Regions from separate parts of the Methyloceanibacter stevinii genome, predicted to be linked through region 1. Evidence: predicted binding sites of a transcription regulator. Region 1 holds the regulator's gene; the other holds the start of a gene.
The links. The regulator PhoB, encoded in region 1, activates phosphate uptake and scavenging genes when phosphate is short. The targets are predictions, from matches to a motif close to TGTCATNNANCTGTCAT.
Positions count from the first base shown of each region.

Region 2: the regulator PhoB is predicted to act here: its motif matches at 3,572-3,588, upstream of AUC70_RS01420 (CorA family divalent cation transporter).

Region 1 is NZ_LPWE01000001.1:93,210-98,182, reverse strand. Features, by position in the region: gene pstA (phosphate ABC transporter permease PstA) at 1-726, shown strand, start outside; gene pstB (phosphate ABC transporter ATP-binding protein PstB) at 843-1,589, shown strand; gene phoU (phosphate signaling complex protein PhoU) at 1,617-2,351, shown strand; gene phoB (phosphate regulon transcriptional regulator PhoB) at 2,368-3,075, shown strand; gene AUC70_RS00500 (GcrA family cell cycle regulator) at 3,171-3,683, opposite strand; gene AUC70_RS00495 (aspartate aminotransferase family protein) at 4,075-4,973, shown strand, end outside.
Region 2 is NZ_LPWE01000002.1:154,488-159,460, forward strand. Features, by position in the region: gene AUC70_RS01400 (DHA2 family efflux MFS transporter permease subunit) at 1-680, shown strand, start outside; gene AUC70_RS01405 (hypothetical protein) at 725-1,093, opposite strand; gene AUC70_RS01410 (hypothetical protein) at 1,121-1,489, opposite strand; gene AUC70_RS01415 (SDR family NAD(P)-dependent oxidoreductase) at 1,677-2,480, shown strand; gene AUC70_RS01420 (CorA family divalent cation transporter) at 2,503-3,396, opposite strand; gene AUC70_RS01425 (RrF2 family transcriptional regulator) at 3,625-4,068, opposite strand; gene AUC70_RS01430 (group III truncated hemoglobin) at 4,179-4,634, shown strand; partial or broken gene AUC70_RS01435 (chloride channel protein) at 4,631-4,973, opposite strand, start outside.

The sequences.
Region 1 (4,973 bases):
TTCAACACGGGCCTCTTCCTAAACGGCGCCTCGAGCAGCCCAGAGACCGCCGGTCTCGGTGTGGCGCTCATCGGCTCCTTCTTCATGATGCTTACGGTGGTCTTGCTGGCCGTACCCTTGGGCGTGTGCGCGGCGCTCTATCTCGAGGAGTATGCTCCCAAGGCAAGATCGCCGGACACGATCGAGGTGAACATCAACAACCTCGCGGCGGTGCCGTCCATCGTGTTCGGACTCCTTGGCCTCGCGGTCTTCATCAACTTCTTCGGACTGCCACGGTCGGCGTCCCTCGTCGGCGGTCTCGTGCTGACACTCATGACGCTCCCGACCATCATCATCACGACGCGAGCCGCCATCCGCGCGGTGCCGCCGTCGATCCGCGAGGCGGCTCTCGGCGTCGGAGCGTCCAAGATGCAGTTGATCGGACACCACGTCCTGCCGTTGTCCTTGCCGGGCATTCTGACCGGGACAATTATCGGTCTCGTGCAAGCGCTGGGTGAAACCGCCCCGCTCCTGATGATCGGCATGGTCGCCTTCGTGGTGGAATATCCGACGACTCCGCTCGAGCCCGCCACAGGCCTGCCGGTGCAGATCTATATGTGGGCATCGTCGGCGGAACGTGGTTTCGTGGAACGCACCGCCGGTGCGACCATGGTATTGCTGGCCTTCCTGATCGTGATGAACAGTTTGGCTGTGTATTTACGCAACAGGTTCGAACGCAAATGGTAAAGGGGACCGAAGCTATGGAGGCGAAGGTGGAAGACAGGCCTGCTACGACGGTCGAGCAGCCCGCCGAGCCGAAGGAGACGGGCGACGCCGCTTCTTCCGCACTTGGCGAGCTGAAGATGAAGGCGACGGACGTCAACCTGTGGTATGGCGACAAGCAGGCGCTGTTCGACGTCAACCTCGAGATCTTCAGTCAGTCGGTGACGGCCCTGATCGGTCCCTCCGGTTGCGGCAAATCCACGTTCCTGCGCTGCCTCAACCGCATGAACGATGTGATCGATATCTGTAAGGTAAAGGGTGATATTCGCCTCGACGGCGAAGACATCTATGCCCCCGAGGTCGATCCGGTGCAGCTTCGCGCCCGCGTCGGCATGGTGTTCCAGAAGCCGAACCCGTTCCCCAAGTCCATCTACGAGAACGTGGCCTACGCGCCGCGTTTGCACGGCCTTTGTGCCACCAAGGCTCAAATGGATGAGGTCGTCGAGACCAGCCTCATCAAGGCGGGCCTTTGGGAAGAAGTGAAGGATCGGCTCGATGCGCCGGGTACCGGCCTTTCGGGCGGTCAGCAGCAGCGTCTCTGCATCGCCCGGGCCATCTCGGTGAACCCGGAAGTCCTTTTGATGGACGAGCCTTGCTCTGCGCTCGATCCCATTGCGACGGCGACCATCGAAACACTCATGGATGAGCTCAAAGAGAATCTCTGCATCGCGATCGTGACCCACTCGATGCAGCAGGCCGCACGTGTGTCCCAGCGTACGGCGTTCTTCCATCTCGGCAAGCTCGTCGAGGTGAATGACACGTCGACGATCTTCACCAACCCGTCCGATCAGCGTACCCAAGACTACGTCACTGGTCGCTTCGGTTGATATCGGCGCTCAGGAGTCCCGCCCCCCATGGAACAACAGAACGAACATACAGTCCGGTCCTACGAGGAGGAACTATCGCTCCTCAACAACAAGATCGCCAAGATGGGCGGCCTTGCGGAGAAGGTTCTCGGACAATCCTTTGAGGCTCTGGATCGCCGCGATCCGGACCTTGCCGCCAACACGATCGGCGAGGACGAGGAGATCGATCAGCTTCAGCGCGAGATCGAAGAGCAGGCGGTCATCATGATCGCCCGGCGGCAGCCGATGGCCTACGATCTCCGCCAGATCATGGCAGCCTTGCGGATTTCAACGGATCTCGAGCGGATTGGCGACCTTGGCAAGAACATCGCCAAGCGCGCCGTCGCGGTCGTGACGGAGCAGCAGCCGAAGCAGTTGATGCTGGGCCTGAAGCACATGGGCGAGCTGTCGCTCAGCCAGCTCAAGGACGTGCTTGATGCTTTCATCGAGCGCGATGCCGAACGGGCGCTGAACGTCTGGTACAAGGACGAAGAGATCGACTCGATGTACAACTCGCTGTTCCGCGAGCTCCTCACCTACATGATGGAAGATCCGCGGAATATCGGCCTATGCACGCATCTGCTTTTCGGTGCGAAGAACATCGAACGGGTCGGCGACCATGCGACCAATATCGCCGAGACGGTATACTATCTCGTGCATGGCCGGCCGATCACGGATCAGCGTCCGAAAGGCGATACGACCAGTTCGACGGCCTATACGTCGTTGAGAAGCTCGTCCTTCTAACTGGGGGATGTCCGTGATGAACGCGGGAGCAAAGGTACTGGTTGTCGAGGATGAAGAGCCGCTGGCTCTTCTCCTTCGGTACAATCTGGAGGCCGAAGGCTTTGCCGTCGATGTGGTGCATCGCGGCGACGAGGCCGAAGTCGCAATTGCGGAAAATTCGCCGGACTTGATCGTGCTCGATTGGATGCTGCCGGGCCTGTCTGGGCTCGAGCTGTGCCGGCGGTTGCGTACGGGCAAGGAGTCGCGGACGATACCGATCATCCTGTTGACGGCGCGGAGCGAAGAGAACGACCGCATTCGGGGTTTGACGACGGGCGCGGACGACTACGTGGTGAAGCCCTTCTCCCTGCCCGAGCTGATGGCACGGGTGCGGGCAATTCTCCGCCGCACCAACCCGGAGCGCATCGCCTCCGTGCTGACGGTGGGAGATATCGAGCTCGATCGCGACTCCCATCGTGTCACGCGCAACGGCCGCCAGGTTCACCTCGGGCCGACGGAGTTCCGGCTCTTGGAGTTTCTGATGCAGAGCCCCGGCCGCGTCTTCAGCCGTGCACAGCTCCTCGATGGGGTCTGGGGGCGGAACGTCTATGTCGACGAACGCACGGTGGATGTGCATATCGGCCGTTTGCGCAAGGCCATGATGCGCGGCAGCGAACGCGACCCGGTTCGCACCGTGCGCGGCGCCGGCTACGCGTTTTCCGACAAGCTGGAAGAGACGGCCTAGGTCCGCTCGGGAAGTCAGCCAACCAAGAAAAAAGGCGCCGGTTCCCCGGCGCCTTCAATCGTATCTCAGACAGAGATTGCTCTCGGAAGAGTGATTCAGCCAGTGGCTGAGCGCTTCTCCCGCCGCCGCGCTTGAACCGGCTGAAACGCCATGCGGGCATGATGCTCGCAATAGGGCGAGGTGCCGGTCTTCTTGCGTCCACAAAAGTGAAACCCTTCTTCGGTCGGGTCGCCGATCGGCCATTTGCACATCGACTCCTTCAACGTGAGGATGGTGGCGCGCTCATGCAGCGGGATCACCAGTTCCTCGACGGGAGCCGGCGCCGGAGCCGCCTCGTATTCTTCTTCATAGGTCGGCTTCAGCGCGACGTTGCCGCGCGTGCCGAAAGTGATGGACGGCGCTCTGTTTTGCCGTGGCGCCTGGGTGCGTCTCGGCCGGGGAACGCTGGACCGGGAACTGGTCGCGCGTCCCGACAGTCCGAGCCGATGCACCTTGCCGATAACCGCGTTACGGGTCACTCCGCCTAAGCGTCCCGCAATCTGGCTCGCGCTCAGTCCTTCGGACCAAAGCTTCTTCAGCAGTTCAACTCTTTCGTCAGTCCAAGCCATAATTTCGGCCTCCTCAGTTTGGACTCAGATTCCACCCGTCGTTAGCGACGGCATTTTTTTTCGCAATACTCGGATTTACTGCTGAGAAATGATCGCTCGGGAGTCCACCATGCCTACGACATCTGGTAGCCGAACGATTATTACCCTACTAAGGCCGGTAGGAACCGACAAGCGTCCGCCACGCTTGTGTGCCTCGTTTTCCACCGGAACCATTGGATTCTGCCATCACTCCGCGCTGAGCACAAACCCGAGGCTGAATAGAAGCGTGGAGAACCGTTGGATAAGCGGGTCATAAGGACAGATTGACTCAAGTGTGGTGCAGACCTAACACTCTGACAAAGCTTGCTGCCGCCCGTTGGCGGCACTTTTGTTTCAAGAACACGGAAGTTTCATGTCGGCTCTCCTTCCGACCTATGCCCGCAGCGGATTGATCTTCGCGCGGGGCGAAGGTGCCTTTCTCTTTGACGAGAGCGGTGAGCGCTATCTCGACTTCTCGAGCGGGATCGCGGTGACCGCGCTCGGGCACGCGCACCCGCACCTGGTGGCCGCGCTGAACGAGCAGGCGCAGAAGGTCTGGCATGTCTCGAACCTGTACGGCATTCCCGGTCAGGAGAGGCTCGGCCAACGGCTTTGCGATGCAACTTTTGCCGACCGCGTGTTCTTCGCGAACTCCGGCGCCGAGGCCGTGGAGGCCTCGATCAAATGCGCCCGGCGCTATCATTTCGCCAACGGCGCGCCGGAACGCTACCGGTTGATCACCATCGAGGGCGCCTTTCATGGCCGGACGCTCGCGACCATCGCCGCCGGCGGCCAGGCCAAGCATTTGGAAGGCTTCGGGCCGCCCGTGGACGGGTTCGATCAGGTGGCGGGCTTCGACATCGACGTCATTGAGGACGCGATTTCGGAGGAGACCGCCGGCGTGCTTCTGGAGCCCATCATGGGCGAGGGCGGCATGCGCGACGTGCCGTATCGCTTCCTGCAGGACTTGCGCGCGCTGTGCGACGAGAAGGGGCTGCTGCTGATCCTCGACGAGGTGCAGTCGGGCGTCGGCCGCACCGGCCGCTTCTATGCGCATGAATGGGCGGAGATCACGCCGGACATCATGGCCTCCGCGAAAGGGCTCGGCGGCGGCTTCCCGGTCGGCGCCTGCCTCACCACGGAGGCTGTGGGCCAGGCCATGGTTCCCGGCACGCATGGGTCCACGTTCGGCGGCAATCCGCTGGCCATGGCCGTCGGCAACGCCGTGCTCGACGTCGTCCTGGAGCCGGGCTTTCTCGAACATGTCGCGCA
Region 2 (4,973 bases), on a different contig from region 1:
TGTTCGGCTGGATGGCGATCATGCCGCTCCTCACGCAACGCCTTCTCGGCTATCCGGCCGACCTCGCCGGCATGCTGTTTATCCCACGCGGCCTTGTGAGCGCCGCCATGCTCGCCATCACGGGCGGTCTGTTGATGCGCTTCGTCGACCCGCGCTGGCTCATCGGCGGCGGGCTGATCCTGACGGCGGCCGGCACGCTGCCAATGGCCTTTTTCAACCTTCAGGTGGATCCCTGGGCCATCATTGCGCCGACTCTTCTTGCGGGCGCGGGGACCGGCCTCTTCTTCGTGCCGCTCACGGCCGTTGCCTTCGCGGACGTGCCGAATTCCAAGTACGACGAGGCGGCGGGAATCTATGCCTTGATGCGTGGAATCGGCGGGTCGGCCGGCATCGCCATCGTGAGTTGGCTATTTGTGCGCCAGGCGCACATTCACTTCGCCGAGCTCACCGCTCACATTACGCCCTATAACCGCGATCTCCTGCCCTACCTCACCGAGCGCGGACTGACGCCACAGGATCCGCAGGCAGGCGCAGCCGTGATGCAGGAGATCGCGCGGCAAGCGCAAATGCTCGCATTCGACGACATCTTCTGGTTCATCGGGATCTGCACGTTAGCCATCGTGCCGGTGATCTTCTTCATGTCCCGGCCGAAGACGACAGGCGTGGTGGTCGCGCACTAAGCGCGGCGCCCAGCCTTAATCGATCCGTCAGAGTCGGGTTGCTGCTACCAGCAGACTTTCGCGCCCGACGTGCAGACCGATGGCGACACGACGCCTCTCCAGCACGTCGTGTGGGCGGTCGATGTGATGATATCGGGCTTTTGGTAGAGGTCCGGCGTCACTTCCCCGCGCCAATACGGATTGGGCTTTGGCCGCGCCGGCGAGAGCGTGACCTGGCTCACACGCCACTTCGCCTTCACAGCCTCGATCTCGTTTTTCAGAGCCGTCAGAGACGCTTGGACCGCAAATGACTTGAACGGTCCGTCATCGGTGGCAAACACGGTCGCACACCGAGCCTGAGCGCCTCCACTCTGTGCCATGACGAATCCAATCGCCGCGATTGTCAGTGCAAAGGCACGCCGATACGACCCCATCGAAGCCTCCTTAGGATACGTTGACCGCTACCAGCAGACCTTGGCGCCGGACGTGCACACCGTCGGCGAGACCACGCCCGACCAGCAGATGGTGTGCCCCTGCGACGTGACCACATCGGGCTTCTGATAAAGGCTCGGGGACACGGAATCGCGCCAGTAAGGCTGCGGCTTTGCGCGCATGGGCGAGATGGAAACGCTGCGAAGGCGTTTCGAGGCCTTGAATTCCGCAATAGCTTCTCTGAGGGCGTTCTGAGACCGGGCGACCGCCGTCCTCTTGTCGACACCATCGGCTGTCCCGGACAACCCAACGCAGCCTGCTTGCGCGGTCGCGCCAAGAGACAGGCAGAACCCAGCCGCCACGAATGCCAGTGCAACGGCGCGCCAATACGACCTCATCGAAGCCTCCTTAGGACGTGTAGAATGGGAAAGTTGTACGAGCCGCAATCACCCGATTCCAGCCGCTTGCGCCCACCGCAAATGGGTTCTCCACTTCCTGTTACCCATCTGCCACAGTCTAAGGCCATTTTTAAAGCGAATTGGTCGTCAGCGCACGTCCTGCGCAGGAATATGAAGGTAGGTCGACATGTCCTCCAAGCTCGTTGTTGTGACCGGCGCTTCCAGCGGCATCGGAGAGGCCACGGCGCGGCGCTTCGGCCAGGCCGGTGCGCATGTGGTGCTGCTGGCCCGCAACGCCGAACGGCTGGAGCGCACTGCGCGCGACGTGCGCGATGCGGGCGGCAAGGCGACGGCGCTCGCCGTCGATCTGCAAAATAGAGCGGAAACGCTGGGCGCGGCAGCGCGCATCTCGGGCGACATCGGAACGCCAGACCTTCTCGTCAACAATGCGGGCGTCGGCCGCTGGCGCCCCCTTGTCGAAACCGGCCCCGACGAGGCCGCCGCCATGATCGGCGTTCCCTACCTTGCCGCCTTCAATCTGACCCGCGCCTTCGCACCTGCCATGATCGAGCGCGGTTCGGGCGGCATCGCCTTCGTGACCTCACCCGCCTCCTATCTCGCATGGCCCAACGCGAGCGCCTATATCGCCGCACGCCGGGCGATCGCCGGATTCGCCGAGTCGCTGCAAAGCGAGCTGAAGCCGGCGGGAATTTTCGTCACCATCGTCGTGCTGGGGGCCGTCGAAACCCCCTATTTCGAGAACAATCCCGGGAGCCGCGAAAACATCCCGGAACTCGGTCCCCGGCTCGCGCCCGTGTTGACGGCAGAACAGGCGGCGGAGGCCTTGTTCCAAGGCACAGAGCAAAAGAAGCGGTTTGTCGTGAAGCCGGCGATCTACCGGGCGCTGTTCGTCATGAACGCGCTGTTTCCGAAAACGGTCGCCAGCCAGGTCCGCCGCGCCGCCAAGAAGGCTAAGAAGGCCGGCGCCTAGCGCCGCAGCATGCCGAGCCGCTTCAAGATGTAGAGACGAGGCCTGACGCGCCGATAAGCAGCAGCATGGTCACGATGAAGCCCGAGCGGTCGTGCTCCAACGGCAAGCCTCCGACATTCATGCCGAAGATCGAGGAGATCACGCCGGCGGGCAAAAACACCGTCGTTACGATTGTCAGCAGTTGAAGGTTGCGGTTGGTCTGGTCGGTCATCCGCAGCGAAACCTCTTCCTGCAGCAGGTGCGCGCGGTCCCGCAAGGCGACCATCTCATGATCGAGCCAGTCGAGCCGCTGCGCGATATGGCTCGTTTTGAGCACGTGGGCTTTGCCCGTGGTTTGCCAGGCATTCTGCTCGAACCGTCCGATCACGGACCGTTGCGTCGACAACAGCCGGTGCAGCCGCACGGCGAGACGCCGGCATTTGGCCAGCCGTTTGGGGATATCGTCCTCGAGATCCACGATGAGCCGTTCCTCGATGAAGTCCAGCTCATCGCTGATGGCTTCCGACTTCTCCTCGACCCCTGTCGTAACTTGCATGAAGATCGACTCGAGCAAGGCCGTATGGTTCTTCGGGTTTTGGCCGGAGCGAAGCGACTTCCGCACGGCTTCGATCGAATGCAGGCCGTCCCGGCGCCCGGTGATCAGAAGTTTTTCCGTGGCCACGAAGTGCAGGAGCCCGAGTTCGTCCGAAAGGCCCTCGAGCCGATAGACCAAATCCGCGAAGACCCCGTAGACACAGGCATCGTCCGCGTGCAGCTGCTGGCGATCGCCGACGGACAACAGTAGATCTAGGGCTGCCTTGGGCAGGTCGGGGACATGGGCGCGCAGATAGGGCGCGACGCGGGCGTCGGCCAGGTTGACGTGCACCCAAAGCCAGCCATCGTCGCCGCTGTGGCCGAGCGCGCCGGGCGGCAACATGCACTCGGAAAGCTCCTGCGATGCCCCGTCGGCGCTGAAGCGGAACGCCCAGACAGTCCCGGGCAACAGTCCGAGGGCGGCTCCGTAGCCGTGGGCGGCACTGAAACGGCAGAGGGCTTAGCGGCCTGAGTTTGCGACATGTTCTCCTCTCGTCGTGTGAGGAGAGACTCCAAACATTGCACTCTTGTGACAGTCGTTTTGGCGCCCGGCCCGCACGCGTCGACGGCGCTAGGGGGCTGCCGGAATGGCGAGCAACGACTTGATGGCGGAACGAGGCCGGGCAAGGTCCGCCAAGGTGTAGCCGTCCAGAACGTCTAGGAAAGCCTCGCCCGCTCGGTGCAGGGCCTTGCGCAGCACACAGCACCGTTCGATGGCGCAGCCCTCGTCCAGCGGCGGGAAGCACGGCACCAGCGCCATGTCCGGTTCCGTATGGCGCACCACGTCGCCCAAAGAGATGCGCTCTGGCCGGCGGGCAAGGCGCAGACCCCCGCCCCTGCCCCGGACGGTCTCCACATAGCCGGCAACGCCGAGCTCATGCGCAACCTTGGTGAGATGGTTCTTCGAGATCCCGTACGCCTCGGCGACTTCGGCGATGGTGGCCAGGTCGCCATCCTTGACCGCGACGTACATCAGCAACCGCAGCGCATAGTCGCTATAGACGGTGAGGCGCATGGCGATCTCCTTTCGGCTAAAACATATATTTTCAATATTGCTTTATATCAAGCCGCGCGATAAAAGTCGCATCTACGGTACATCTTTCTAGCCCTGCGATGGAGTTGAACATGACGGACTGCCCCGGCGTGGATTGTGTCACACAAGAGTCCAGTGAAACGCCGCTGACCGACGACGGCATCCGGCTTCTGGTCGACCGCTTCTATGTCAGGGTGCGTCAAGACGCTTTGCTCGGTCCGGTCTTCACCCGCGCCATCGCCGACGACGCGTGGCCCCAGCACCTCGCCACGATGCGCGATTTCTGGTCGTCGGTGATGCTCACCTCGGGCCGCTATCACGGCAACCCCGTCGCCGCCCACCGGGGCCTCGACGGCATCAAGCCGGCGCATTTCGAGCGCTGGCTCGCCCTGTTCGGCGAAACCTGCCGCGAGTTGTTCGGCGACGAGACAGCAGCAACCTTCATGGACAAAGCCAACCGGATCGCCACGAGCCTCCAGCTCGCGATGTTCTATCGGCCCGAGAATGATGAGCCGGCGCTACAGCAGACGCGGGCCGCCGGCGCCTAGCGGTGCTCCTCGACGCTGGTGGCGATGAGTTCCTTGTTGAAGGCCCGTAGCGCGTGCGCTTGGGAGAGCCTGCCGACGATCCGGCTGCGATCGTGCGGATCCACGACGGGCAACGTCTCGGCGCCCAGCGTGTCGAAGGCGCGCAACGCCGTCTCCAGCGTCTCGTTGGACGGAATCGCGTGCTCGCGATCGCCTTCGGGAAGCTCGGTCGGTTCCTCCTCGGTCAAGGGGCGCATGATGTCCGCCACGTGCAGATCCCGCATGATGGTGCGATGGGGCCCCTCGTGAAGGACGATGCCGCGTGATTCCAGCTGGGCCTGGAACAGAGAGCGGCCGAGG